3 regions of the Symbiobacterium terraclitae genome follow, and region 1 is predicted to be linked to each of the others. Evidence: riboswitches for the same ligand, from Rfam matches in the RefSeq annotation. Region 1 holds a riboswitch; each other region holds the start of a gene.

Region 1 (9,035 bases):
CTGTACGAGGACCTGATGCGCCGCCTCAAGCGCATTGAGGGCCAGGCCCGGGGCGTGCAGCGGATGCTGGAAGAGGGGCAGGACTGCGAGCAGATTCTGATCCAGCTGGGCGCGATGAAGTCAGCCATCAACCGTGTCGGCATGAAGGCTGCCGCCTGCAATATGGGGCACCAGGTGACCGAGGCCCTGAAGCGGGGCGAGGACCCCACCGAGGCCGTCGATCAGGTGATCGAGCAGTTCATCAAGCTGGGGTGACGCGCAGCGGACCGGGCACGGGCGCCCGGTCCCTGGCGCGGGTTTTCCGGAAAGCGCTCGGCGGAGGGGCTGTCCCCTCCGCCATCCGTGGAGCGACGATCAGGCCGACTGCACCTGCTGCAGGGCGCTGTCCAGGATCCGGTATGTCTCGGGCTTCGACTCGAAGCCCAGGATCTGGTCGACCTTCTCGCCCCTGTGGAAGAGGACCATGGTAGGGATCGACGTCACGCCGAGCCGGCGTGCCCACTCCTGGCCCTCATCCACGTTCAGCTTGGCGACCTTGACCCGGTGGCCGTTGTCGCGCGCGTAGTCCTCGAGCACGGGGTTGAGTGCCTGGCAGGAAGGGCACCAGGGAGCCCAGAAGTCGACCAGAACGGGAAGATCGGACTGCAGCACCTCCTCCTCGAACGTGGCATCAGTGATCGCAACCGTATACTGCTCCATCAAGCGGTCCCTCCTGTCCTTCAGGTACCCTAACAGGGTATCCGTGTTAAGGGACGACCTCGCTTTGCATGTCGTTTCATCCTTGTTGAAAAAACCGCTGTAAGAACGAAATGAGGGTCGATGGAGGAGCCGAAGCGCCCACCGCTGCCGTTGGTACAGGTGATGGGGCAGTTCCAGCGGGCCAATGCAGAAGGACCGGGCACGGGTGCCCGGTCCTCTGTGCTCTCCGCCCCCCAGTGCGGCGTTGAGCGTCTCGAGCGCGTTGCCCACGTCCGCGCCCGCCTGGCCGCGCGACCGCCGACCGGGGCCGGACCAGAAGGCGACGATGGCGATGACGCCGGCGGAGGGGGATTCTTCCCCTCCGCCGGCTGTGACGTCCCGATCAGGCGGACTGCAGCTGCTCCAGCGCCTTGTCAAGGATCTCGTACATCTCGTGCTTGGGTCGGAAGCCCACCAGCTGCCCCACCGGCTTGCCCTTGTGGAAGAGGATCATCGTCGGGATCGACATCACCCCGAACTGGCCGGCCCACCGCTGCTCCTCGTCCACGTTGAGCTTGGCGATCTTGATGCGGTGGCCGTTGTCGCGCGCGTAGTCCTCCAGCACGGGGCCGATCATCCGGCAGGGGCCGCACCACGGTGCCCAGAAGTCAACCAGCACCGGCAGATCGGACTGCAGCACCTCGGCCTCGAACGTGTCATCGGTAATCGGAACGGTATACTGCGCCATACAGCGGTCCCTCCTGCTCGTAGGTACCCCACGGGGTATTCGCTCGCGCTTAGGACGCACCTAGTTTGCGCGCGGATACGGCCCCTTTCGCGCAAACCGCAAACTGGGACGAAAAGAAACAGGGGAAAGCCCTTCCAATGGTGAACCCCACTTTGGTAAAATGGCTTTGCAAAAGTCCTGCGATATGCGGTAGGAGTCGCGCGCAGACTTTTAAGAGGAACGCAGGAGGTGACCCGTACCTTGTCCGCCTATCGCAGACCCGTAGCGTTGATCGTGTTGGACGGGTGGGGGCTGAACGCTGATTCCCGGGCCAACGCAGTGGCGATCGCCCGGCATCCCAACTTCGACCGGCTGATGGCCCGGTATCCCCACACGACCCTGACGGCATCGGGCGAGGCGGTGGGTCTCCTTCCCGGGCAGATGGGTGACTCCAACGTCGGCCACCTGAACCTCGGGGCAGGGCGCATCGTCTACCAGACCCTTGTCCGCATCCGGCGCAGCATCGACGACGGATCGTTCTACACGCTGCCCGCCTGGCAGGTCGCGCTGGACCGCGCCCGCAAGCCCGGCGCAGCCCTTCACCTCATGGGGCTCGTCTCTGACGGCGGCGTGCACAGCCACATCGACCACCTGATGGCCCTCATCGATCTGGCCCGCCGGGAGAACGTGCAGCGGCTGTACATCCACGCCTTCCTGGACGGGCGCGACGTGCCGCCCCAGTCGGCCCTGCCCTATCTGGAGCAGGTGGAGGCCAAGCTGAAGGAGGTCGGCCTGGGGCAGATCGCCACCATCTCGGGCCGCTACTACGCCATGGACCGGGATAAGCGGTGGCAGCGCACCGAGAAGGCCTTCCTGGCGATCACGCAGGGCGAGGGAGAACGGGCGGCGTCCTCCGCCGACGCCATCGCGAAGGCGTACGCGCGGGGCGAGACCGACGAGTTCGTGCTGCCCACGGTGATCGACGGGGTGGACGGCCGCATGGGGCCCGACGACGGCGTGATCTTCTTCAACTTCCGGCCCGACCGGGCCCGGCAGCTGGTGCGGGCCCTGCACGAGACCGCCTTCGACGGCTTCAAGCGGCCCGAGGGGTTCCGGCCGGTCACGCTGGTCACCATGACGCAGTACGACCAGACCTTCACCGATATCCCCGTGGCCTTCGGCCCGCAGTTCGTCGACGTGCCGATGGGCCAGGTGGTCGCCGAGGCCGGCCTGCGGCAGCTGCGCATCGCCGAGACCGAGAAGTATCCGCACGTCACGTACTTCTTCAACGGCGGCGAGGAGCGGGTCTTCCCCGGGGAGGAGCGGGTACTGATTCCCTCCCCGAAGGTGGCCACCTACGACCTGAAGCCGGAGATGTCGGCCTACGAGGTCGCCCGCGAGGCGGTGAAGTGGATCGAGCAGGACCGCACGGACTTCATCGTGCTCAACTTCGCCAACCCCGACATGGTGGGCCACACCGGCGTCCTGGAGGCGGCGGTGAAGGCGGTGGAGGCGGTGGACGAGTGCCTGGGCCAGGTGGTGGACGCCCTGCTCGCCAAGGGCGGTGCGGCCATCATCCTCGCCGACCACGGCAACTGCGACCAGATGGTCGACTACGAGACCGGTGCGCCGCACACCAACCACACCCTGAACCCTGTTCCCTGCCTGCTCGTGGACGATCAGCGCATCGGCGCCAGGCTGAAGCCCGGCGTTCTGGCCAACATCGCGCCGACGCTGCTCGAGATCATCGGCCTGCCCAAGCCACCCCAGATGGACGCGGATTCCCTGTTGGTGACTAACGCGGAAGGAGCCTGATCTGGAATGACGACGATCCTGAACGTGCACGCGCGTGAGGTCCTGGATTCCCGCGGCAACCCCACCGTCGAGGTGGAGGTGATCCTCTCCAACGGCATCACCGGCCGGGCGATCGTGCCCTCGGGCGCCTCCACCGGCCAGTTCGAGGCGGTCGAGCTGCGCGACGGCGACAAGGGGCGCTACCTGGGCAAGGGCGTGCTGAACGCCGTCCGGAACGTCAACGAGGTGATCGCCGAGGCCGTGATCGGCCTTGACGCCACTGACCAGGTTGAGCTGGACCAGACGATGATCAGGCTGGACGGCACCCCCAACAAGGGGAAGCTCGGCGCCAACGCCATCCTGGGCGTCTCGCTGGCCGCCGCCCGCGCCGCGTCCAAGGCCCTCGGCATTCCGCTCTACCGCCACGTGGGCGGGCTGACCGCCCGCACCCTGCCCGTGCCGATGATGAACATCATCAACGGCGGCAAGCACGCGGACAACAACGTGGACATGCAGGAGTTCATGATCTTCCCCGCCGGCGCGCCCTCGTTCGCCGAATCGCTGCGGATGGGCGCCGAGGTCTTCCACTCCCTGCGCTCGGTCCTGAAGGGCAAGGGCTACAACACCGCCGTCGGCGACGAGGGCGGCTTCGCCCCCGACCTGAAGTCCAACGAGGAGGCCATCACCGTCATCCTCGAGGCCATCGAGAAGGCCGGCTACAAGCCCGGGCAGGACGTCTTCCTCTGCATGGACGTCGCCTCGTCGGAGTTCTTCAAGGACGGCAAGTACGTGCTGGCCGGCGAGGGCAACAAGGTTCTCACCACCGAGCAGCTGATCGACCTGTGGGACAGCTGGACCCGCCAGTACCCCATCGTCTCCATCGAGGACGGCGTGGCCGAGGACGAGTGGGAGGCGTGGGTCGAGCTGACCCGCCGGATCGGCGACCGGGTGCAGCTGGTGGGCGACGACTTCTTCGTCACCAACACCCAGCGCCTCGCGCGGGGCATCGAGATGAAGGCCGCGAACTCGATCCTGGTCAAGGTCAACCAGATCGGCTCGCTCACCGAGACCCTCGAGGCCGTTGCGATGGCGCACCGGGCCGGTTACACCTCCGTGATGTCGCACCGCTCGGGCGAGACCGAGGACACGACCATCGCCGACCTGGCCGTGGCCCTGAACTGCGGGCAGATCAAGACCGGCGCCCCGTCCCGCACCGACCGCGTGGCGAAGTACAACCAGCTGCTCCGCATCGAGGAGGAGCTGGGCGACGCCGCCATCTTCGCCGGGACGTCGGTCATCAAGGGCCGGAAGTAGGTTGCCGGCCAGGCTCGTCCTCAGCGCGATCAGGGACTGGCCGCCGGCCTCCAACACCATCTGCGCAGACCGGGGTCGCGAACCTTGTCGAGGTTTGGCGGCCCCGGTTCGCGATTGTGCGTCGGTCCATGATGTGGTACAATTGACAAGCTATCAGGGCCAGTATGAGGGGGTGAAGGGATGACGACATTCGTGCTGGTACTTCATACCCTGTTTGCGCTCGGCCTCATCTCGACGGTGCTCATGCAGTCCGGCAAGAGTGCGGGCCTGTCCGGCTCCATCGCCGGCGCGGGTGAGCAGATCTTCGGGAAGAAGAAGGGCCTGGACGAGATCCTCAACCGCTTCAGCATGGCCTTCGCCACGCTGTTCGTCCTGACGTCTGTTCTGATGCTCTTCCTGGAGTCCCGGGGCTAGCTGGCAATACGTAGCGTAAGAACGGCCGGGCGCGCGTGCCCGGCCTTCTGCATTGCGGGGGGAACGCCATGGCCATCGCAGCCCGCAGCAGCGATCCCGTCTTCGTGCGCGGCGGCCCGGTGGGCTGCCTCGCGCTCCACGGCTTCGGTGGTTCGCCGGCCGAGATCGGCCCCATCCTCACCGCCCTGGCCGCCCGGGGGCTCACGGTGTCCGCGCCGCTGCTGCCGGGGCACGGCGCCACCGGGCCCGCCCTTGCGGAGACCAGGTTCCGCCACTGGATCCGCGGTGCGGAGGAGGCCCTCCAGGAACTGGCGGGCAGCTGTACCCAGCTTCACCTGCTGGGCTTCTCGATGGGCGCGCTGATCGCGCTCCACTTGGCCGCACGCCGGGACGTCGGCTCGGTCTGTGCCCTGGCAGCGCCGGTCCTGCTGGACGATCCCCATGCTCTCAGCGGCCGCCTCGCCCGGTACATGCGGGGAGGGCCGCCGCCCACCGCCCTCCGGTCGCTGGTGCGCCTGGCCCGCCTGGTCCGCCGCGAGCTGGTACACGTCCGGGCTCCCGTGCTGGCGATGCAGGGCGACCGCGACCGGTGGATCGCGCCCGACAGCGGGGCGTACCTGGTGCGGCATGTGTCAGGAACGGCCCGCCTGTGCCTCCTGGAGGGGAGGGGGCACTTCGTCGGGCTGGAGCGCGGCCGGGACGAGGTCGCCGCGCAGGTTGCAGACTGGATCACGGTGCGTGCAATCGGGTGCAGACCTTAGTTGGCGCGCCATGCGCCAAAAGCACTATGGCTAAATGGGTCTTTCCCTGAATACCCTATTGTCTGACATTCGGGTACTGTATTTGTGAAGACTGTCACATAGGCAGGTGATCTCCGGTGATCGGACCAGTCCTGCGACGGGCCGAGGCGGGGCGGATGCCTAGCCGGCGAGAGGTGCTCCTGATGCTGCGCGCCGACGAGCGCGAGTACCAGAGCCTGCTGGAGGTGGCCGGGCGCATCTGCCGGCAGATGAAGGGCGACCAGCCGTCCCTGCGCGCCCTGATCGATCTGCAGACCGTTGGTGGATGGGAGCGTGCGCTGGAGGAGGCCGTCCACGCCGCACAGCACGGGAGCGAGTCCGTACTGCTCTGCGCGTCAGCCGACTACGACGCGGTGGAGGAGGTCGCGGTCCTCGTCCGGGAGATCCGCACGCAGACCGGGATGTGGGTCTCGCTCTGCATGGGCGAGCGCCCCTACGACGCCTATGCCCTGTGGCGCCAGGCGGGGGCCGAGGAGTACCTCCTGCCCCACGATTGCTGCAATCCGCACCTGTACGCGCGGCTGCACCCCGGCCACTCGCCGGCGGAGCGGCTCACCCGCTGCCTCTGGCTGCGGGGGCTGAACTACCGCGTCGCCGGCGGGATCTGCGTCGGCGTTCCGGGCCAGACCAGCGAGGACGTCGCGGACGACCTGGAGGTGCTGCGCAACTCGGGCGTGTCCGGGGTTGTACTCCGTTCCGTCTCCGAGGAGGCCGACGTGCTCCGGGTGCTGGCCATTGCCCGTCTGTGCCTGCCCGATGCCGACCTGTGGGTCGCCACCGACGACCCGGTCCAGCAGGCCCGTTCCCTCACGTGCGGGGCCAACATCCTGGCGACCACCCGCCTGGAGGGCACCGGTCCGAGGACGCGCCTGCTGACGCTGGTGACCAGCGGTTGACCTGAAAGGGACAGCGATTCGCTGTTGACGGGTGCTTGAGATCGTGGTAATGTAGGGCTCAACACAACTGCATAGCGTTGACTCTTATCCAGAGTAGGCAGAGGGACTGGCCCGATGAAGCCACGGCAACCGGCACGTTCCCAGGCGTGCAGCGGTGCCAATTCCTGGTGGAAGGCGCTTGCCTTCCCGAAGATGAGAGGCAGCCGGAAGTTGATTTTTCTGTGCGCCTCTTTTTTGGGGCGCACTTTTCTATTGCCGCGAACGGGGTGATACCTGGGTGATCGAACTGAAGGCCCTCACGAAGGTCTTCCGACAGAACGGCCAGGAGACCGAGGCCCTGCGGAACGTCAGCCTGCACGTGCCCAGGGGGCAGATTTTCGGGATCCTCGGCCAGAGCGGTGCGGGAAAATCGACCCTGATTCGCTGCGTCAACCTGCTGGAACGCCCCACGTCTGGGGAGGTGTGGGTTGACGGGCGGGAGATCACCCGGCTCTCGCCCGCCGAGCTCCGGGCGGCACGCCAGGAGATGGGGATGATCTTCCAGCAGTTCAACCTCTTCGACTCCCGCACGGTGGCGGGCAACGTCGCCTACCCGCTGGAGGTAGCGGGCTGGGACAGGAGCCGCATCGCGAGCCGGGTGGCGGAACTGCTGGAGCTGGTAGGGCTGTCGGACAAGGCCCATGCCTATCCGGCGCAGCTCTCCGGCGGGCAGAAGCAGCGCGTGGGCATCGCCCGGGCGCTGGCCCCCGGGCCGAAGCTCCTGCTCTCGGACGAAGCCACCTCGGCGCTGGACCCCGACACCACGCGGTCGGTGCTCGCCCTCCTGCGGGAGATCAACCGGAAGCTCGGGCTGACGATCCTGCTGATCACCCACCAGATGGAGGTCGTGAAGCAGGTGTGCGACTCCGTGGCCATCCTGGAGGGCGGCCGCCTGGTGGAGCAGGGCGGGGTGCTGGAGCTGATCGGCCGCCCCGGCTCCCGGCTCCGGCAGCTGTTCTACGAGCCGTTCCGCGACACCGCGTTCCATCTGCACCCCGGGGGCGTGCTGGCGGCGCTCTTCTTCGTGGGCGACTCGGCCGACGAGCCGCTGATCAGCTCGGTGGTGCGCCAGTTCCAGGTGGACGCGAACATCGTGCAGGGTGCGGTGGAGCGGATTGCGGGCACGACGGTGGGCCGCCTGCTGGTGGAGTTCACCGGCCGGCCCGACGACATCCAGGCGGCGCTGGAGTACCTGGCCCGGCGCGGCGTTTCGCCGGAGGTGATCGAGCGTGGTTGACCTTTGGTCGATGATCCTGACGGCGACGATCGAGACGCTGTACATGACCGGGGTCGCCGCGGCCTTCACGCTGCTGTTCGGCCTGCCCCTCGGCGTGCTGCTGGTGATCACGGACCGGGGCGGCATCTGGGAGGCGCCCCTGCTCAACCGCACGCTGGGCGTGCTGGTCAACATCGGGCGCTCCACGCCCTTCGTGATCCTGATGGTGGCGGTCTCGCCCCTCACCCGGCTGCTCATCGGCCGTTCCATCGGCACCACGGCCGCCATCGTGCCGCTGGTGGTCGCGGCCGTCCCCTTCATGGCCCGGGTGGTGGAGCAGGCCCTGCACGAGGTCGGTTCCGGCCTGATCGAGGCCGCCCTGGCGATGGGCTCCTCTAACTGGCAGGTCGTCACCAAGGTGCTTCTGCCCGAGGCGCTGCCCTCGTTGGTCCGGGGCACGGCGCTGATGCTGGTCAACCTGGTGGGCTACTCGGCCATGGCCGGTGCGATCGGCGGCGGAGGCCTGGGCGACGTCGCCGTCAAGTGGGGATACAACCGGTACCAGCTCGACGTGATGTACGTGAGCCTCGTGGTGCTGGTCGTCATGGTTCAGGTGATGCAGTGGATCGGCGATAGCCTGGCCAACAGGTTTACGCATAAATAGAAAGCGGTCTGCACACAGACTGGGGAGGATGAGCGCCAGATGAAGCGTATCGCGGGTATCCTACTGGTTTCGGTCCTCTCGCTGGGCATCCTGGCGGGATGCGGCGGCGCCAAGCAGTCGGCCGGGAAGGCGGAGCAGGTCACCCTCAAGGTGGGCGCGTCGGTGACCCCCCACGCGGAGATCCTGAAGTCGATCCAGGAGGCGGCTGCGGCCGAGGGGATCAAGCTGGAGATCGTGGAGTTCACCGACTACGTGCAGCCGAACATCGCCCTGGCCGAGGGAGACCTGGATGCGAACTACTTCCAGCACCTGCCCTACCTGACCAACTTCGCCGAGGAGCGGAAGCTGGACCTGGTCTCGGTGGGGCCCGTCCACCTGGAGCCGCTGGGCTTCTACTCGTCGAAGCTGAGCAGCATCGACCAGCTGGCTGACGGCGCCACGGTCTCCATTCCCGACGACCCCACCAACGCCGGGCGTGCGCTCAAGCTGCTCG
Region 2 (9,478 bases), on a different contig from region 1:
CCATCCTCCAGATCCTCGGCTGGCCCGTGATGGTGATCACCGGGTGGATGATGGTGTACAAGACGCACCTGCCTGCGTCCCTGATGCAGTGGGTGATCCCCGTCCACTCGCTCACGGCGATGCTCCTGGGCTGCGTGGTGATCGGCCACATCTACCTGGCCACGCTGCTCCCCGGCTTTCGCGAGGGGCTTTCGGGGATGCTCTCAGGCTGGGTGCCAGCGCGGTGGGCGAAGGAGCATTACCGCAAGTGGTACGACGAGATCGCGGGCGAGTAGACGGCGCAGCCCGGGCGGAGGGATTCCGCCCGGGCTGCGGCCGTCAGCGGGACAGTGGGGCCGGGTCAGCGGACGAGCCCGCCGTGGTAGCGCAGGGTGTAGACCCGCTCGCCGTCCCGCAGGATCCACTCCTGCCCCTGGAACCGGAAGACGTCGCCCTCGCTGGTGTCCACGTAGGTGAGGTCGCCGGAGGCGTAGGTAAAGCCGCCGAGGAACCGCCCTTCCCGGTACATGGCCGTCAGGCTCTCCTTGATCATGGCGCCGGCCTCCGCGGCGGTGATCCTGTCCGGGCGGATCAGGTAGCCGAAGTAGTTCTGCACCCACACCGGCGTTCCCTGATAGTACACGACCTCCTGACCGGCGAAATCGCTGTTGCCGAAGTAGCTGTCGTGATACACCCAGTCGCCTTCGGCGTACTGCAGATCCTGTGAGCCGAGGCGGTAGGGGAGGAGCTTCGGTCCGGAACCCACGTATGTACGGCTCTTGGCCCGAACCACGAAGGACTCGAGGTTCGTCAGCACCGCGTCCCGGTTCATGAGGTGCCCTCCTCGCGTTCTCGTGTCGTTACACCTGATGACAGTATGACACAAACCCGTGTTCGGGTCAACGCCAACCTGTGTTCGACTGCGGTGTGCCGGCGCGCAGAAAGACGGCCTGGACCGCCTGCTGCGGTCCAGGCCTCCCGGTCACCGCTCGCACAGTTCCACGCATCCGACCTGCCGCCCGTTCAGCTTACGGAGATCCCCCTGCCGGTCAGCTGCCGCCGGATCCGCTCCATGGTGCTGCCGGGCGGGGGCGCAACGCCCTCCAGCTGGTACGAGATCCCCATGGCCTCCCCGCTTTACGAGGACGGCGAGGGCTTCCACATCCGCCGGGTCGTCGATCCAGCCCGGCACCACCACGCAGCGGATCCATCGGGCATCCCCATCGCCGCGGTCGGGCGCGCCGAGGTGCAGGGCTGGGCTGCTTGGCTCGGGCCCGCTCTGCGGACGCCGCAACGCAGCGGCGAGGCCGGAGTCGTGATCCGACGAGATGTCGCTAGAGACCGGTGAAATGTCGTTTTTCGACGGTGAACAGCATCAGACTGATCTGGCGCCATGATAGCAGGCGGACCGGAGGGCGGCATCGCCCCCGGGATTGATCTTGCGCACAGCACGAAAGTACTGGGGGCCTTTGACCCCCAGTACATCCGCGAGCAGAGCGGAGACCCGCTCCCCGTATGTGCCTAGCAGCCTCCCAGGTTGGGGTGTTGGAAGGTGAACTCCCCGCCCCATGGGTCCGACTGGAAGCCGAGCTCGGCCCCGTCGAACCACCGCGCTACGCGGTCTTCCAGGTAGACGCGCATGCCCTCGTTCACGATCGTCACGTCGGACTCGGCTGGCTCTTCCAGAGCCAGGCCCAGGCTGGGACCGCCTCAACCGAACCCCTGCACGTAGATGCGGAAGCCGACCTTCTCCGGCTTGCCCTCCAGGCGCCGGGCGATCTCCGCGGCGGCTTCCGGGGTGACCTTGATCATCCTGTATGACACCTCCGGTTGTCTTGAGCCATACCCCGTAGGGTAATGCTACCGCTCTCCTACATGTTAGTCAACCCTTCCGTGAGAGGAGAGACGGCGCAACTGGGGAATACTGAACATAAGAATTCCACGGATCGGGGGGGCGTACCCGCTGGATATCAGGCAGATCATGGAGATCATCCCGCACAGGTACCCGATGCTGATGATCGACCGGGTGCTGGAGCTTGAGCCGGGAAAGCGCGTGGTGGCGGTGAAGAACCTGTCGGCCAACGAGCCCGTCTTCCAGGGGCACTACCCGGGCAATCCCATCTTCCCGGGGGTGCTGATCCTGGAGGCCATGGCGCAGGCCGGGGCCGTGGCGGTGCTCTCGCAGCCTGAGCACGCGGGCAAGGTGCCGCTGTTTGCCGGCATCGACGACGCCCGCTTCCGCCGTCCGGTGGTGCCCGGAGACCAGCTCCGCCTCGAGGTGGAGCTGGTGGCCATGCGCCGGGGGCTCGGCGTCGGCAAGGGGAAGGCGTACGTGGGCGACGACCTGAAGGCGGAGGCCACGCTGAAGTTCGCGCTGGTGGATGGTTCGCTGGCCAACGGGGCAGGATAGAGGTGCAATGCGGCGCCGGTTCTGGCGCGCATCGCCCTTGCTTGACACCATAACCCACGGGTGGTATTCTAGGCAGAGCATGTAGAACTGAATACTCTTATCGAGAGAAGCGGAGGGACTGGCCCAATGAAGCTTCGGCAACCGGCCTGCGCGGAGCGGGTGAGGTGCCAAATCCAGCCGGGCGGACGACCCGGAAGATAAGAGGGAAGAGCAGCATCATTCAACCCTCTTCGTTTCGAAGAGGGTTTTGATGTGTGCCAGTGCCGTCGGCCGTGAGCCGTGCTAGAGGAGGTAGCGGAGTACCATGATTGAGCCGAAGGGGAGGTATCTCTTCACGTCTGAGTCCGTCACCGAGGGCCACCCCGACAAGATGGCGGACCAGATTTCCGACGCAGTGCTTGACGCCCTTCTGACCCTCGACCCCAGGGCCCGCGTGGCGTGCGAGACCATGCTGACGACCGGCCTCGTGATCGTGTCCGGCGAGATCACCACCGACGCGTGGGTCGACATTGCCGGCCTGGTGCGCGACGTGGTCCGCGACATCGGGTACACCCGTGCCAAGTACGGCTTCGACGGCTCGACCTGCGGCGTGATGACCGCCATCGACCCGCAGTCGCCCGACATCGCGCAGGGCGTCGATGTGGCGATCGAGGTGCGGGGGCAGGTGACGGAGAAGGAGCTGGAGATCGGCGCCGGCGACCAGGGCATGATGTTCGGCTTCGCCTGCGACGAGACGCCGGAGCTGATGCCCATGCCGATCAGCCTGGCGCACCGCCTGGCGCGCCGCCTGGCGCAGGTGCGCAAGAACGGCACGCTGCCTTACCTGCGGCCCGACGGCAAGACCCAGGTGACCGTGGAGTACGTCGACGGCCGCCCGGCGCGGATCGACACCGTCGTCGTCTCCACCCAGCACGACCCGGACACCACGCAGGAGCAGATCCGCAAGGACGTGATCGAGCACGTCATCCATGAGGTGATCGATCGCAGGCTGCTGGACGACCGCACCCGGTATTTCATCAACCCCACCGGGCGGTTCGTGGTGGGCGGCCCGCAGGGCGACACCGGGCTCACCGGCCGGAAGATCATCGTGGACACCTACGGCGGTTACGCCCGCCACGGCGGCGGCGCCTTCTCGGGCAAGGACCCGACGAAGGTCGACCGGTCCGGCGCCTACGCCGCCCGCTGGGTGGCGAAGAACATCGTGGCCGCGGGCCTGGCCAGCCGCTGCGAGGTCCAGCTGGCCTACGCCATCGGCGTGGCCCAGCCCGTCTCCATCCTGGTGACGACCTTCGGCACCGGCCGGCTGCCCGACGAGCGCATCGCCGAGATCGTGCGGGAGACCTTCGACCTGCGCCCGGGCGCGATCATCCGCGACCTGGACCTGCGCCGGCCGATCTACCGGCAGACCGCCGCCTACGGCCACTTCGGCCGGCCCGACCTCGACCTGCCGTGGGAGCGCACCGATCGCGCCGCCGAGCTGCGGGAGCGGGCGGGGCTGTAACACAAGTGAAGAGCACGCCGGTAAGCCGGCGTGTTTCTTTTTTGCCGCCGTTCGCGCTGGTCGGCGCCGTTCCCCGGGGCACCGGCGTTCGCGGCCCGTTGCAGCACTGCTCGCTCCTGGGTGCCGTTCTCCCGCGGCACCGGCGTGCACACGGTACCGCGGATGACGTGCTCGCTGGCGCCGCTGCCCGGGTCCCTGGTGCGCGCGGCGGCGGCGCCGCACGTCGGCGACCGCCGCCGCGCGGTACCGCCTGCTCACGCTCCCTCATACCTTACAGATCGGGAGGGAGAGGCGGTGCGCGAGGGCGCCTTCTTCTGGGGCTTGCTGGCCCTGGCGGCATACGGTGCGGTTGCCGCCGTCGCACGGGTGGCGGGGCTGCTCGCCCGCATCCGCCTGGCGGAGGAGCGAGTGGCCTACGTCGTGCTGGTGCGCGACCAGGCGGAGTGGCTGGAGGATGCGCTGAGCCGCCTGGCGCGACAGGTGGACGCGGAGCTGGTGCTGGTGGACCTGGGCTCGCGGGACGAGTCGGCGGCGATGCTGTCCCGGCTGGCGCGCCGCCTCGGGCTGGCGCCGGTGCTGGAGCTGGGCCACCTGCCGCGCAGCGAGGCGGTCGCCAGGGCAGCGGCGGCGGCATCGGCCACCAGGGTCGTCGTGGTGGACCTGAACGGCGAGCTGGAAAAAGAAGGATAACAACACCCCCGCGGCGAAGCTCGCCCGGGGGTGAGTGCATTGCTGCGCACCATCATCGAGGGGCTGGTGTCCATCCTCTGGCCGCCCCGCAGCACGTGCCTGACCTGCGACGGGCCGCTGGCCGAACCGCCGCCGCCGCTGGCGACCATCGCCGAAACGGTGCCGGTGTGCGACGCCTGCTGGGCCGCGATGCCCTTCGATCCGGAGGCGCGCCTCTGCGCCAACTGCAGCCGCCCCATCGCGGGTGGCACCGGGTTCTGCGCGGAGTGTGCGGACCCGCCGCCCTTCGGCCGCGTCTGGGCGCTGGGACTGCACCGGGGGGTGCTGCGGACGGCCGTGCACCACGTGAAGTTTCGCGGGCGCCAGGCGCTGGGGGTGGCCCTCGGCGGCTACCTGGCGGCCCGGGTGCAGGAGCCGCCCGAGGTGATCATCCCGATCCCGCTGCACCCCAGCAGGCAGCGGGACCGGGGCTACAACCAGGCCGAGCGCATCGCCGCGGGGCTCGCCGCCCAGCTGGGCGCGCCCGTTGTGGAGGGCGATCTGGTCCGGCTGCGGCGCACCGGTGAGCAGACCCGGCGGGACCGCGCGGAGCGATGGCGCAACCTGGCCGGCGCCTTCGGCGTGCGCAGGGGGCGGATCCCCGCCTGGGCGGGCAGGGACGCCCTGTTGGTGGACGACGTGCTGACGACCGGTGCGACGGCGGCCGCGGCGGCCGCGGTGCTGTGGGCCACGGGGGCCAGGAGCGTGAACCTGGCCGTGCTCGCGGTGTCGGACAAGCCGATTCCCGCCGCCAGGGCCGGATTCGCCGGGTCCGGCTATGATCTCTGACCTTCCTCCCGATCGCCAGCGCCACCCTTGCCAGGCGGATGCGGCGCGAGGGCTTGGAGCAGCTCGGCCGGGAGCAGTGCGGCCCCCTGCGCCGACTGCCGGTTGGCGGCCACCACCTCGTCGTAGATCTCCTTGCGCAGCACGGTGACCGAGCGGGGGGCCGTGATGCCCAGCCGCACCACCGCCTGGGGGCCGGTGCCCCGCACCTGCACGATCTTGATCTCGATGTCGTCGCCGATGAGGATGGACTCGTCCAGCCGTCTGGTGAGCACGAGCATCAGGGGGCCTCCTCTGCGGGGGCGGACTTGCTGGGGAAGAGGCGCTCGCGGGTCCGGTACCGGTCGTCGGCCAGGATGACCTGCCGGCCCTTGCGGGTGAAGGGGTTGAAGAGCAGCGGCGCGCGCAGGTTGGCCGTCGCCTCCCGGAACTCCGCCGGCACTTGGGCGATGGCGTAGAGCAGCACCTGCTCCGCGTTCTGGGCGCCGACCGCCTCCAGCTCCTCCTCCGGGATGTCCGGGTTGTAATCGGGGAAGAGGGCGAAGGGGTAGACCAGCGTGAAGCCCACGTCGGGGTGGTCCACGGCCAGGAGCTGCTTGAACACGTCGCCGCCGCCGGGGATGTCCGCAACGACATAGCGCTTGATATCTGGGAATCCGTAGAGTCCCGCGGGAAACTCGAATACCTTCTCCATCCCGAGACCTCCGTCCGGTTGGCTGCAGTTTGTGCCGGGTCCGTTCCCCTATTCTTTTCGGCGGCCGCGCCGGGCGCGCCTGCCTGGGTCCACATGGTTATCCCCACGCGCGCTCCTTGTAGAAACCATTATCAACAGACTTATCCCCATTATCCACAGCCGGGATAGGCACATGGTGTGCATAAGCCGCTGCCCGCGCGGGGATGAAGGCCCCGCGGATGCAGGATAATGTTAGGTAGCGGGAGCGCCGCGGCAGGGAAACGGCATGCCGGAGGGGAAGAAAGTCATAGCCCTGATGGAGGTCCGGCAGGGCCTGTCGAGAAGGGAGGAGTTGGCGCTATGCAGGTTGCGGTACGCGGCAAGAACATCGAGATCACCCGGTCGCTTCGCGAGTACGTCGAGAAGAAGCTTGGGAAGATCGAGAAGTTCGTGGACCACCCGATCTCGGCGCAGGTCAACCTCTACGTGGAGCGGGGGCGCCATATCATCGAGGTTACTGCGGATCTGAACGGATTGATCCTGAGGGGCGAGGAGGCCACGGGTGACATGTACGCCTCCATCGACCTCGTTGCTGACAAGCTCGAGAAGCAGGTGCAGAAGTACCGCTCCCGGCTCCGCCGCCGCGGGGCTTCCGCCGGGGTCGAGGCGGTGCCGGCGGCCGACGAGGACGTCGCGGCCGACCTGGACGGCAAGGTCGTCAAGACCAAGCGGTTCCCGGTCAAGCCCGTCACCGTCGACGAGGCGATCCTGCAGATGGACCTGCTCTCGCACGACTTCTTCGTGTTCGTCAACAGCGATACTGGAAAGGTGAACGTGGTCTACCGCCGGCACGACGGCGACTACGGTCTGCTGGAGCCGGAGTATTGAGCCGCGGCTGACTTCGGCCCCGCCGCCATCGGGCGGCGGGGCCGTACCGTGTTAGGAGGCACGACCGTGCGCACGGCAGCGATCATCTTCGAGGGCGGGCCCGAACCAGAGAACGAACTCCAGGAGTGCCTGATGGGACTGCGCCACGCCGTCACCCTTGACACAGTGGCCAAGTTCCGCGCGGCCGGTCTCGACCAGGTGGTGCTGGCCACCAACTACCCGGCCCTGGCGGCGGCGGCCGAGCGGCTCGGCGCTGGCGTCTTCGACACGCGCGGCTCGGCGCCGTTCCACTTCGGCCGCTCCCTGCAGCGGGCGGTGCGCGCGTCCGGTGCGGACGCCGTCATCTACCTGAGCGGAGCCGCGCTGCCGCTGATCGAGCAGCACGAGATCGCCTGGATCCGCCAGGCGCTTCTGCAGGGTGGCCCGACGGTCGTGGTGAACAATGTCCAGTCCGTGGACCTGGTGGCTTGGTACCCGGCATCCTACCTGGAGCGGGTGGAGCCGCCGGAGAACGACAACCTACTGGGCTGGCTGCTGCAGGAGGCGGGCATGGAGCGGGTGCTGATTCCGCACTCCGCCGCGATCCACTTCGACCTGGACACGCCCACCGACTACCTGATCCTGGCCCTGAGCGGGCGGGGCGGCCCCCGGGCGCAGGCGGCGCTGCGGGCGGTCTCCTGGCCCGGCGACCGGCTCCGGGCCGCCGCCGACATCCTCGCCACGGAGCTGCCCGAGGTGGCCCTCATCGGGCGGGTGGGCTCGGCGATCATGGAGCACTTCAACCGCAACCTCCCCGTGCGGCTGCGGGTCTTCTCGGAGGAGCGGGGGATGAAGGCGCTGGGGCGGGAGGCCAGGGGCGAGGTGCGCTCCCTGGTGGCCGACATGGTGGCGGACCTGGGCCCGGAGCGCTTCTTCGACCGGATGGGCGACGTGTGCAGCGCGGTCTTCTTCGACACCCGCGTCCTCTTCACCGACAGGGGCCGGCGGGTGAGCGAGTGGGACCGCTTCCACTCCGACCTGGGGATGGTTGAGCGGATCGGGGACCCCTTCGTGCGCGCCTTCACCCGGGCGGCCGTGAACTGCCGCATCCCCGTGGTGCTGGGAGGGCACTCCGTCGTCGCCGGCGGCCTCTGGCTGCTGGCCGACCGGGCGATCGCCATGAGGGAAGAGACCGCAGGGGCGTGAAGAGGGGCGGCTGGCGGAGGGCGCGGTTCCGTCACGCTCTTCTGAACTTGCCCATCATATTCCGTTGCTTGTCCCGGCGATGCATGCTAAAATAGCGCGGATGTCCGCCCGGCGCGAACCCATCGCGGGGCTCATTGCATCTAAACCTAGACCGGTTTAATTCCACGGCGCCAGCCAACTGGCAGAAGAAAGAAGAAGGTGTAAGCGTGGCACTGAAGTTCCTCACCAGCATCTTTGGCGACTACAGCGCGAAGGTCGTCAAGCGCCATCAGAAGACGGTGGCCCTGATCAACAGCCTGGAGCCGCAGATGCAGAAGCTCTCAGACGCCGAACTCGCCCACAAGACGGTCGAGTTCAAGGAGCGCCTGGGCCGTGGGGAGACGCTGGAGCAGCTCCTGCCCGAGGCGTTTGCCGTGGTCCGAGAGGCCTCTGTGCGCGCCACGGGCAAGCGGCCCTACGACGTACAGCTCATCGGCGGCATCGTGCTGCACGAGGGCAATATCGCCGAGATGAAGACCGGTGAAGGCAAGACCCTGGTGGCTGCGCTTCCCCTTTACCTGAACGCCCTCACGGGGCGCGGCTGCCACCTGGTCACCGTGAACGACTACCTGGCCCGGGTCGGCCGCGACGACATCGGCCGCATTTACAAGTTCCTGGGCATGACCACCGGGCTGATCGTGCACGGGCTCACCTCCGCCCAGCGGCGGGAGGCCTACGCCTGCGACATCACCTACGGCACCAACAACGAGTTCGGCTTCGACTACCTGCGGGACAACATGGCGATGTACCCGCACGACATGGTGCACCGCGAGTTCCACTACGCCATCGTCGACGAGGCCGACTCGATCCTGATCGACGAGGCCCGGACCCCGCTGATCATCTCCGGCCCCTCCGGCAAGCCCACCGAGCTGTACTACACCTTTGCGAAGATCGCCGAGCGGCTCGTCAAGGACGAGGACTATATCGTCGAGGAGAAGGAGAAGCGCGTCGCCCCCACCGAGGCGGGTGTCGCCAAGGTGGAGAAGTGGCTGAACATCGACCACCTCTACGAGGGCGAGAACCAGCAGCTGGTCCACTACCTCAACAACGCCATCAAGGCCAAGGAGCTCTTCCACCGCGACCGCGACTACGTGGTGAAGGACGACCAGGTCATCATCGTCGACGAGTTCACCGGCCGCCTGATGTTCGGCCGGCGCTGGTCGGACGGCCTGCACCAGGCGGTGGAGGCCAAGGAAGGCTGCAAGATCGAAGAGGAGACCCAGACGCTGGCGACCATCACCTTCCAGAACTACTTCCGTATGTACAAGAAGCTCGCCGGCATGACCGG
Region 3 (9,478 bases), on a different contig from region 1:
AGCCGGTTTCGCTCCTCGGGCGGCAGGCGGCGCAGGGACGACTCGAAGTCGTGCTGGGGGTCCCGCCCGGTGAGCAGGTACTCCACGGTGACGCCATACCCCTCGGCGATCTTCCGAAGCGTGGAGTTCAGCGATGTCCCGAACTGTCCGGCCTCCAGGCGGCCGACCGTGGTATGGCTCACACCCGTCCGGGCCGCGGCCTGCCTGAGCGAGTCGCCGTGAGCGGCCCTGAGGGCGGCAATTCGCTTGCCGATGTGCTGACGGTTAAACTGGTTCATGCGCTCACTTCCTTCAGTCGGGCTCGCATTCCCTGAGGTGCCGGACCGCGGCGTTCAGGGCGTGACGGACGTCGGTGCGGCTGGGTCAGCCGTCGAGCCCCCGTCCTCGGCGTCACCCTCCAGTGCGATGCTGCGGAGCACCAGCAGCGCCTCACGCAGTTCCTGCCGATTGGCCACCTCGATCTGCCCGCGGTCCAGCGCGTCGAGGACCTGGTCAATGACAGAAACCAACCCGTGCATGGACAACCCCCCGTCAACGACCGATTCACCCTCCCACATTAGATCGAACAACTACAAAATGTCAATGAGGTCTGTGAATTTAGGTTGTAGGGCAGGTATGTCCTTCGGCCTGGGGGAATGTGGTATACTGCCGTTGGTGAGACGAGATCCTGTGAAAGGTGTGGTGAGCCATGGAATACCGTCGACTCGGACGGAGCGGCCTGAAGCTGAGCGAGATCTCCCTGGGAAGCTGGCTGACCTACGGCTCGCGCGTGGAGGCAGATGCCGCCAAGGCCTGCATCCGCAAGGCGTATGAGCTCGGCATCAACCACTTCGACTGCGCGGTGGTCTACGGCGCGCGGCCTCATCAGGCGGAGGAGGTGGTGGGCGAGGCGCTTCGGGAGTTTCCCCGCCACACCTACACCGTCACCTCCAAGGTGTTCTGGCAGGTGGGGCCGTCCACTTATGACCAGGGGCTGTCCCGCAAGCACCTGATCGAGCGGGTGGAGATGAGCCTCAAGGCGATGAAGCTCGACTATATCGACATATACTATGCGCACCGTTACGATCCCGCTACCGACCTGGAGGAGACCCTGCGGGCGTTCGACGACCTGGTGGCCCAGGGGAAGATCCTCTACTACGGCTTCTCCCAGTGGACGGCCGCCCAGTTCGAGAACGCCGCCGCCATCGTGGACAAGCGGAACCTGCGCCGCCCGGTGGCGAGCCAGCCCGTCTACAACATGCTGGACCGGTACATCGAGAAGGAGATCATGCCGATCTGCGAGCGCGAGGGCATCGGGCAGATCGTCTACTCGCCGCTGGCGCAGGGCGTGCTGACCGGCAAGTACAAGCCTGGCATGCCGCAGCCCGAGGGCAGCCGGGGCGCCGACCCCAAGTACGGCAAGTTCGTCCAGCGCTACCTGAGCGACGACGAGTTGCTGGAGCGCATCCAGCAGCTGCGCCCCATCGCCGAGCGCAACGGGCTCACCATGGCCCAGCTGGCCATCGCCTGGGTCCTGCGCCGGCCGGAGGTGACCTCGGCCCTGATCGGTGCCACCCGCCCCGAGCAGGTGGAGGAGAACGTGAAGGCCTCGGGGATGAAGCTCTCCGCCGAGGACCTGAAGGAGATCGACGAGATTCTGGGCCAGGCCGAGTAGCCTGGCCCCCTTCCTTTCGGGCGGGCAGGGAAATTCGCACTATGCAAGAACTATCCGGGATGACGCAGAGACCGCAGCAATGAGGAGGCCCCTGATGAAAGAGATCGACCGCACGCGACTGAAGGAGGTCGTGCAGTTCATCCGCAGCCACGTTCCCCAGGTGGTCCTGAGCCGCCTGGAGCCTGAACTGGCTGTGATCGAAAGCTATATCATCAACGCCCGGCCGGCCCGCATCGCCCTGGTGGGTCGGCGGGGATCGGGCAAGTCGAGCCTGGTCAACGCCATCTTCGGCGAGCCCCGGGCCGAGACCGGGGCGGTGCTGGCTACCACGCCGGCGGGCACCTGGTACCAGTACGAGGGGTCCGGCGGTGCGCTGGAGGTGCTGGACACCCGCGGGCTGGGCGAGGGCGGGAGGCCGGAGGGGGCGGAGGACGAGGAGGCGGTCGCCGCCAACCTGAAGGCGGTGCGCGACCGTTGCCCGGACGCGATCCTCTTCGTCATCAAGGCGGCCGACGTCGACGTGTGGATCCACGAGGACCTGGCGCAGGTCGCGGCGCTGCGCGACGCCATCGCGCGGCGGCACCGCACGAGGCCGCCGGTGATCGGCGTCCTGACGCAGGTCGACCTGCTGAGCCCGGCCGATGTGGCCACGCCCCCGTACGACGACCCGGAGAAGCAGGCCAACATCGCACTGGCCAAGGAGAAGCTGGCCGAGCGGATGGCGCTCTCGCTGGAGCAGCCGGTGCGGGTGTTCGCCACCTCTGCCTACATGCGCTACCGGGACGGCGAACTGGTCGTGGACCGCCGCTGGAACATCGACGAACTGGTCGCCTACCTGGTGGAGACTCTCCCCAACGAGGCGCAGCTCACCATGGGCCGGGTGGCGGGGGTCCGGTCGGCGCAGATGAAGATCGCGGGCGCGCTGATCCAGTCCACCGCATCGGCCGCCGCCGCCGTGGCTGCGACGCCGATCCCGCTGGCGGACATGCCGATCCTGACCGCGATGCAGGTGCTGATGGTCACCGGCATCGCCTACCTGGCGGGGCGACGGCTCTCCCGGGAGGGCGCCATGGAGTTTATCGGGGCGCTCGGCGTCAACGTGGGCGCCGGCTTCGCCCTGCGGGAGGTCGCCCGGGGCCTCTCCAAGTGGCTCGTCCCGGGCGGCGGCTCGCTGGTTTCCGCCGGCGTGGCCTACTGGGGCACGTACGGCCTCGGGCAGGCGGCCGTGGCGTACTACATCGAGAACCAGCCGATCGCCGCGGCCCGGAAGCTGCTGGAGCAGGGCCGGGAGAAGGCGAACAGCTTAAGGAAGCCGTAAGGTTTGGCGCAGGGTGGTCGTAAGATCCGTGCGTTACACTGGCGCGCGGCGGGACGCGCAGGAGGCCGGGATGCGGCCGCCCGGCCGGTGGGTACGCGGGATTGCTGTCGGTGGTTGAAGCGGGGTGTGAGGGCGAATGGCAGAGCCGCTGATTCTGGTGGTGGACGACGAGCAGGCGATCGCGGACCTGATCGAGATCCACCTGCTGAGCGAGGGCTATCGGGTGCGCAAGGCCGACAACGGCGCAGACGCACTGCGGATCGTGGCTGAGGAGCAGCCCGACCTGGTGATCCTGGACATCATGATGCCCGGGATGGACGGGCTGGAGGTCTGCCGCGCGATCCGGCGCGAGCGGAACGTGCCGATCCTCATGCTCAGCGCCAAGTCCGAGGACGTGGACAAGATCCTCGGCCTCAAGACCGGGGCCGACGACTACCTCACCAAGCCCTTCAACCCCCTGGAGCTGATGGCCCGGGTGAAGGCGCAGCTCCGCCGCTACCTGGCCCTGAACCCGGCGTCGGCCAGGCGCCCGGACGTGATCGCGGTCGGCGGCCTGCAGATCGACCGGGAGAGCCGCACGGTGACCAAGGACGGTCGGGAGGTGGCCCTGACGCCCACCGAGTACGACATCCTCCTGCTCCTGGCCAGCAATCCGGGCCGGGTCTTCAGCTCCGAGGAGATCTTCGAACGGGTGTGGAAGGAGCGCTACTTCCAGGCCAACAACACGGTGATGGTCCACATCCGCAGGCTGCGGGAGAAGGTGGAGGACGACCCCAGTCACCCCACGCTGATCAGGACCGTCTGGGGGGTCGGCTACAAGATTGAGAACTAGTGCCGGTCTGAGCCTGCGCTGGCGCCTCATCCTCACCTTTGCCGCCAGCGGTGCCCTGGCTGTCGCCTCGACCATGTTCCTGCTCGTCGCCGCCGCGACGCTGGCGAGTGTGCTCCCCCCGCTCGGCGCTCTGCTGAGCTTCCTCTCCGCGACGGTCGGCGCCTGGCCCGTCATGCTGCTCGTCTGCCTCGTGCTCTTCTTCGGCTGGTACATCCTGCTCAGCCAGCCGCTCATCCGCTACATCGAGGCGATGAGCCGGGCGATGGACGAGGTGGCCCGGGGCAACTTCGAGGTAACGCTGCCGCCCCGCGGCCTGGACGAGCTGGGGCTCCTGGGGCAGAACCTGGTCGCGATGAGCCGGCAGGTCAAGAGCTCGCTGGAGCGGGAGCGGCAGGCGACGCAGGCCCGGTATGAGCTGATCACCGCCGTCTCCCACGACCTGCGCACCCCGCTCACCTCCGTGCTCGGCTACCTCCAGCTGATCGACGAGGACAAGTACAGGGACGAGGTGGAGCTGCGCTACTACGTCGACATGGCGTACGAGAAGGCGCGGCAGCTGAAGCGGCTGATCGACCAGCTCTTCGAGTTCACCCGCACGAGCCACGGGGCACTGGTGCTCCGGCCTGTGCCCATCAACCCGGCCGAGCTGCTGGAGCAGGTGGCGGAGGAGTTCGTGCCCGCCCTGCGGCAGGCGGACATGGAGTACCGCCTCCGGCTGCCGGAGGCGCGCGTGACGATCCACGCCGACCCCGACCTGCTGGTCCGGGTGCTGGAGAACCTGATCTCCAATGCAATCCGCTACGGGCGCGAGGGGAAGCTGGTGGAACTGGAGCTGGACGTGGACCGGGCCGGCCGGTCGGTGCTGATCCGCGTGGCCAACCGGGGCAACCCGATCCCGGTGCACCAGTTGGAGCACATCTTCGAGAGCTTCTACCGGGGCGAGCGCTCCCGGTCGGGCAAGACCGGCGGCGCCGGCCTGGGGCTGGCCATCGTGAAGAACATCGTCACCCTGCACGGGGGATCGGTGCGGGCGATAAACGAGACGGATCGCACGGTGTTCGAGGTGCGTCTGCCGTTCGGTGCAGCGCCGGCGCGCTCCGACGTGCACGGTGCCTGATGGGCTGTCACCTTTCTGCCTGCGGCCCGCGGCGGCGGCCGTCCCGTCGTCCGCGACCCGTGATGGCGCCGCCCTGGCACCTGCGGCGAGGGGCCGGATGGGGGAGGAGAAGCCTCTGGAGCAAGAAGGGTGTGGGCGGAGGCTGTCGGACGGTTTTTTTTGTCCGCCACCGCCCGTGATGGCGTATCCACGGTGGCGACTGGCGCCAGGGACCCGGGGGTAGGACGGGCCAACTGGAGATCCCCCTATTTGCCTTCTGCAGGTGGTTTTCGGCCCGGTACCAGGGCGAAAAGGGCCCCTGAAGTGCTGATCAGGGGTGTTTTTCTGGGCGGATGATACTCCCGGGGGGTATCAAGGGCGGGGGATATGGGGAGAAATTCCCCACAATGCCCGGAAAATAGGGGGAGTTTTTCCCTATATTTAGGTGGGAACCGTTGCTGCATGCATGAGGTGCGACGCTGCCCGAGTGACGATGAGGAGATGGGGACTGCAAGGCGGTTGGAGGCGGAACCCGGGGTGCATCCTGCTGCGCCGGTGCGAGACCACCCCGACGGCGCAGCCCGCTTGGGCTCGGTACCCGACCTCGGTAAACCTTAAGGAACCCGTAAGCTTCAAGTGAGACAGCGTTAAGCTCCGCACGATATGGTAGGGGTATCAACTCGCATGGGAGATGCCCGCCATGTCGATTCGCAGACCTTTGCTTGTGACTCTCCTCATCCTCGCCATCTCTCTGGCCGCGTGGGGCAGCCGGCCGGTGGCCGCCGTGGACCCCGGCCAGGATGCGCGCGAGATCGGCCAATGGATCCGGGAGCGCCAGGACGCGGCGGCCCCGCCCCCGGAAGGCGAGCCGGCCTGGCCCGTACCGGACCACGCCGAGATCACGTCCGACTACGGGATCCGCCTGCACCCGGTGCTGAAGCGGCTGCGGCTGCACGCGGGGATCGACATCCGTGCGCCGGAGGGAGCGGCGGCTGTGGCCTGCCTCGACGGGAAGGTGATGGCGGTGGCCTCGCTGCCGGCGTACGGCCAGGTCGTCGTCATCGACCACGGGGGGCGGCTGGCCAGCGTCTACGCCCACCTGTCGGCGGTGGAGGTGCAGGAGGGGGACCTGGTGGCCCGCGGCGAACCCATCGGCCGCGTGGGCGCCACCGGGCAGGTGACCGGCGCACACCTGCACTTCGAGATCCGGGTGAACGGCGAACCGCAGGAACCTTTGGACCTTCTTGCCGCACTCTTGTGATAGGTCTTGTCCGTTCGCCCTGGTGTTGCTATACTGTCCTCTAATAAATGAATACCCTGCTCGGTTCATCGAGAGTGGCGGAGGGACTGGCCCGGTGAAGCCACGGCAACCTCTCCGATAGGAGAACGGTGCCAATTCCAGCGGACGTCTCGTCCGGGAGATGAAGCGTGCGCAGATGGCCGTCTGCGAACCCTTCGTTCTCGAAGGGTTCTTTGTGTATGTGGGCGAGCGGCTTGGGAGACGCAAGTGGGGGAGGCAGGGCACATGGCACGACTGATGCACCGGCTGCGGCAGGGCGCCTTCTGCGTGACGGTGGAGATCGACCCGCCCAGGGGGGCGAACGTGACGAAGACCCTCGAGCGGGTGCGCAGCTTCGCCGACCGGGTGGATGCGGTGAACGTGGCCGACTGCCCGATGGCCAACGTCCGGATGAGCCCCATCACCCTGGCGCATCTGCTGCAACGGGACGGTCAGGTGGAGGCGATCTTCCACCTCACCACCCGCGACCGCAACGTGATCGGGCTGCAGGCGGAACTGCTCGGGGCGGCGGGGCTGGGGGTCCGGAACATCCTGGCCCTGCGGGGGGACAACCCCGAACAGGGCGACCACCCCGGGGCGCGCGGGGTCTTCGAGGTGGATACCGTCGGGCTGATCCGGCTGGCCGCCGCGCTCAACCGGGGGAAGACGGCGTCCGGCGGCGACCTGGACCAGGCCACCGACTTCGCCATCGGCTGCGCCTGCAACCCGGCCGCGCCGGACCTGGAGGCCGAGGTCTCCCGGCTGGAGCAGAAGGTGGAGGCGGGGGCGCACTTCGCCCAGACCCAGCCGATCTACGACCCGCGCCAGCTCGAACGGTTCCAGGCGAAGCTGGCGGGGCGGGTGAAGATCCCGATCCTCTACGGCATCCTGCCGCTGAAGAGCTACGAGTTCGCCGTGCGGATGAACCGGGACGTGCCGGGCATTCACATCCCCCACTGGGCCGTCGACCGCATGCGGGGCCGGGGCGAGGAGGAGGGCCTGCGGCTCGTCGCCGAACTCCTTGCGGAGATCGGCCCGCACGTCCACGGCGTCCACATCTTCCCGATGAACAGCGCCAGGCGGGCGCTGGCGGTGCTCGACATCCTGGACGAGCTGGGGCTGCGCCAGGCCCGCCGGATCGGCGCGTAGGAGGCGCCGGACCGGTGAAGGGAGGCGTCGCGACATCCATGCTCTCCCACGCGATCCTGAGGCCGCGGGCAGCCGAACTGGCCGCTCCCCTCCCCGAGGTGATGCGCCTGCTCCGCTACCAAGAGGGGCGCACCAGGGTCACGGCGCGCGACCTCGCCCTGCTGGCGCGCGGCATCGCCCTGGCCCGGGAGGCCGCCGCTCCCGCCGTCAGCCTGGCCTACTGCGCCGTGGCGGTGGAGGGTGACCGCGTCCGCACCGGGGTGCCGGGCATCGGCTGGCGCTCGCGGAGCCTGGCGCGCCTCCTGGCGGGAGCCGACGCCGTCACGCTGGTGGCGGCCACGCTCGGCCCCGGGGTGGAGGAGCTGACGGCGCAGCTCTTCGCCCGTGAGGAGTACGCCCTCGCCACGGTCGTGGACGCCGCCGGGTCGGCGCTGGTGAAGGGTCTGGCCGAATGGGTGCGGGCGAGGCTGTACAGAGAAACGGCGGGTGTCGACCCATCCGGGCACGCCCGCTCGGTGGATCCGGGGGTTTCTGGGCCCGATGCCGGGGCTGCCCCGGGGATCACCGGCGGTGCCCGGCTCACCCCGCTGTACGGCCCCGGATACGGGGACTGGCCGATCGAGGAGCAGGGCCCGCTGGTGGTGCTGGCCGGCGGGCCGGCGATCGGCCTCACCTGTACCCCCACCAGCTATCTCGTGCCCCAGAAGTCCCTGGTGGGGCTGATCGGCTGGCTCCCCCACGGAGGCCGGGACTTGCCGGCGGCGGGATGCACCCGGTGCACGCTGGCGGACTGCGCGTACCGGGTGACCGCCGCGCAGCGCTGACGGCCCCGGCGCCGAGCCCGTGGCGACAGCTGCCTACCGCCCCGGCGCCGAGCCCGTGGCGACAGCTGTCCACCGCCCCGGCGCCGAGCCCCTGGCGACATCTGTCTGCCGCCCCAGTGCCCGGCCGTTAGCGGCACCTGCCGGCCGCCCCGGCGCCGGTCCGCTGGTAGCAACCGCCCGCCGATCCGGCGTCGAGCCGCAGGCAGGGTACTCACCGTGCCCGCGCGCCGAGCGATGCAGAGGAGGACATGATGCGATGAGGCTGGACGATCTCCTGGGCCGTGCGGTCCTGGTCTTTGACGGTGCGATGGGCACGATGCTCCAGGCCCGGGGACTGCCCGCCGGCGCCTGCCCGGACCTCTGGAACCTGGAGAGGCCCGACGCGGTGGTGGCCGTCCACCGGGAGTACGTGGCGGCCGGGGCGCAGATCATCGAGACCAACACCTTCGGCGCCACCCCGGCGAGGCTCGCCCACTACGGCCTCGCCGACAAGTGCCACGCCATCACCGTGGCCGGGGTGCGCTGCGCCCGGGAGGCCGCGGAGGGACGGGCCCTTGTGGCGGGGTCGATGGGTCCCCTGGGCGCGCTGGTGGAGCCCCTGGGCGAGCTGACCTTCGACGAGGCCTACGCCCAGTTCGCCGCCCAGGCCCGGGCCTTCGCCGAGGCCCGGCCCGACTTCATCATCGTCGAGACCATCGCCGACCTGAACGAGCTGCGGGCGGCGGTGCTGGCGTGCAAGGACCACGCCCCGTCCATCCGGATTATCGCACAGATCACCATCGACCCCAGCGGCCGGGCGTTCACGGGCACCGACCCCGAGACGGCCGGTCTGGTGCTGCAGTCGCTGGGGGCGGACGTGATCGGCTTCAACTGCTCCGTTGGCCCCGACCTGCTGGTGGACGCCGTTGCCCGCATGGCGCGGGTCGTCCGGGTGCCCATCTCGGTGCAGCCCAACGCCGGACTGCCGCTGCTCACGCCCGACGGCACCACGCGCTTCCCCATGGGCCCCGAGGAGTTCGCCGCCTACGGGCCGAAGCTGGTCGCGGCCGGGGCGTCGCTGGTCGGCGGGTGCTGCGGGACGACGCCCGAGCACATCCGGCGCCTGCGGGCCGCGGTGGAGGAGATGAAGCCCACAGGCCAGCCGGGGCCCCTTTCGGAGACGCTGGGCCTCGCCTCCCGTACCCGCTCCCTCTTCTTCGTGGAGCAGAACCTGCCGGTGGTCATCGGCGAGCGCATCAACCCTACCGGCCGGAAGCTGCTCACCCGGGACATCAAGGAGGGCGCCTTCGCACGGGTGCGGGACGAGGCGAAGAAGCAGGTGGCCGC

Evidence for each region. A riboswitch is a leader RNA that binds a small molecule or an ion and turns the genes downstream of it on or off. The one in region 1 is predicted to bind S-adenosylmethionine.
Region 2: linked by a shared signal. The riboswitch ahead of metK (methionine adenosyltransferase) and the one ahead of J2Z79_RS17635 (methionine ABC transporter ATP-binding protein) in region 1 are both predicted to bind S-adenosylmethionine.
Region 3: linked by a shared signal. The riboswitch ahead of J2Z79_RS09940 (methylenetetrahydrofolate reductase) and the one ahead of J2Z79_RS17635 (methionine ABC transporter ATP-binding protein) in region 1 are both predicted to bind S-adenosylmethionine.

Annotation. Positions count from the first base shown of each region.
Region 1 covers NZ_JAGGLG010000049.1:390-9,424, forward strand. Annotated here, with positions in the region: gene J2Z79_RS17595 (metal-sensitive transcriptional regulator) at 1-255, shown strand, start outside; gene trxA (thioredoxin) at 355-699, opposite strand; gene trxA (thioredoxin) at 1,082-1,426, opposite strand; gene gpmI (2,3-bisphosphoglycerate-independent phosphoglycerate mutase) at 1,667-3,220, shown strand; gene eno (phosphopyruvate hydratase) at 3,227-4,513, shown strand; gene secG (preprotein translocase subunit SecG) at 4,694-4,927, shown strand; gene J2Z79_RS17625 (alpha/beta hydrolase) at 4,996-5,688, shown strand; gene J2Z79_RS17630 (biotin synthase BioB) at 5,844-6,623, shown strand; SAM riboswitch class I at 6,705-6,822, shown strand; gene J2Z79_RS17635 (methionine ABC transporter ATP-binding protein) at 6,901-7,899, shown strand; gene J2Z79_RS17640 (methionine ABC transporter permease) at 7,892-8,542, shown strand; gene J2Z79_RS17645 (MetQ/NlpA family ABC transporter substrate-binding protein) at 8,582-9,035, shown strand, end outside.
Region 2 covers NZ_JAGGLG010000035.1:35,883-45,360, forward strand. Annotated here, with positions in the region: gene J2Z79_RS15955 (formate dehydrogenase subunit gamma) at 1-275, shown strand, start outside; gene J2Z79_RS15960 (DUF5680 domain-containing protein) at 341-811, opposite strand; gene J2Z79_RS15965 (hypothetical protein) at 1,501-1,641, opposite strand; gene fabZ (3-hydroxyacyl-ACP dehydratase FabZ) at 1,943-2,389, shown strand; SAM riboswitch class I at 2,484-2,593, shown strand; gene metK (methionine adenosyltransferase) at 2,694-3,890, shown strand; gene J2Z79_RS15980 (glycosyltransferase family A protein) at 4,185-4,580, shown strand; gene J2Z79_RS15985 (ComFC family protein) at 4,620-5,408, shown strand; gene csrA (carbon storage regulator CsrA) at 5,396-5,686, opposite strand; gene J2Z79_RS15995 (flagellar assembly protein FliW) at 5,686-6,099, opposite strand; gene hpf (ribosome hibernation-promoting factor, HPF/YfiA family) at 6,439-6,966, shown strand; gene J2Z79_RS19035 (glycosyltransferase family protein) at 7,033-8,151, shown strand; gene secA (preprotein translocase subunit SecA) at 8,358-9,478, shown strand, end outside.
Region 3 covers NZ_JAGGLG010000015.1:22,733-32,210, reverse strand. Annotated here, with positions in the region: gene J2Z79_RS09975 (helix-turn-helix domain-containing protein) at 1-278, opposite strand, end outside; gene J2Z79_RS09970 (hypothetical protein) at 333-518, opposite strand; gene J2Z79_RS09965 (aldo/keto reductase family protein) at 689-1,654, shown strand; gene J2Z79_RS09960 (GTPase family protein) at 1,749-2,972, shown strand; gene J2Z79_RS09955 (response regulator transcription factor) at 3,109-3,804, shown strand; gene J2Z79_RS09950 (sensor histidine kinase) at 3,794-4,921, shown strand; gene J2Z79_RS09945 (M23 family metallopeptidase) at 5,601-6,161, shown strand; SAM riboswitch class I at 6,224-6,328, shown strand; gene J2Z79_RS09940 (methylenetetrahydrofolate reductase) at 6,426-7,328, shown strand; gene J2Z79_RS09935 (hypothetical protein) at 7,343-8,152, shown strand; gene J2Z79_RS09930 (homocysteine S-methyltransferase family protein) at 8,409-9,478, shown strand, end outside.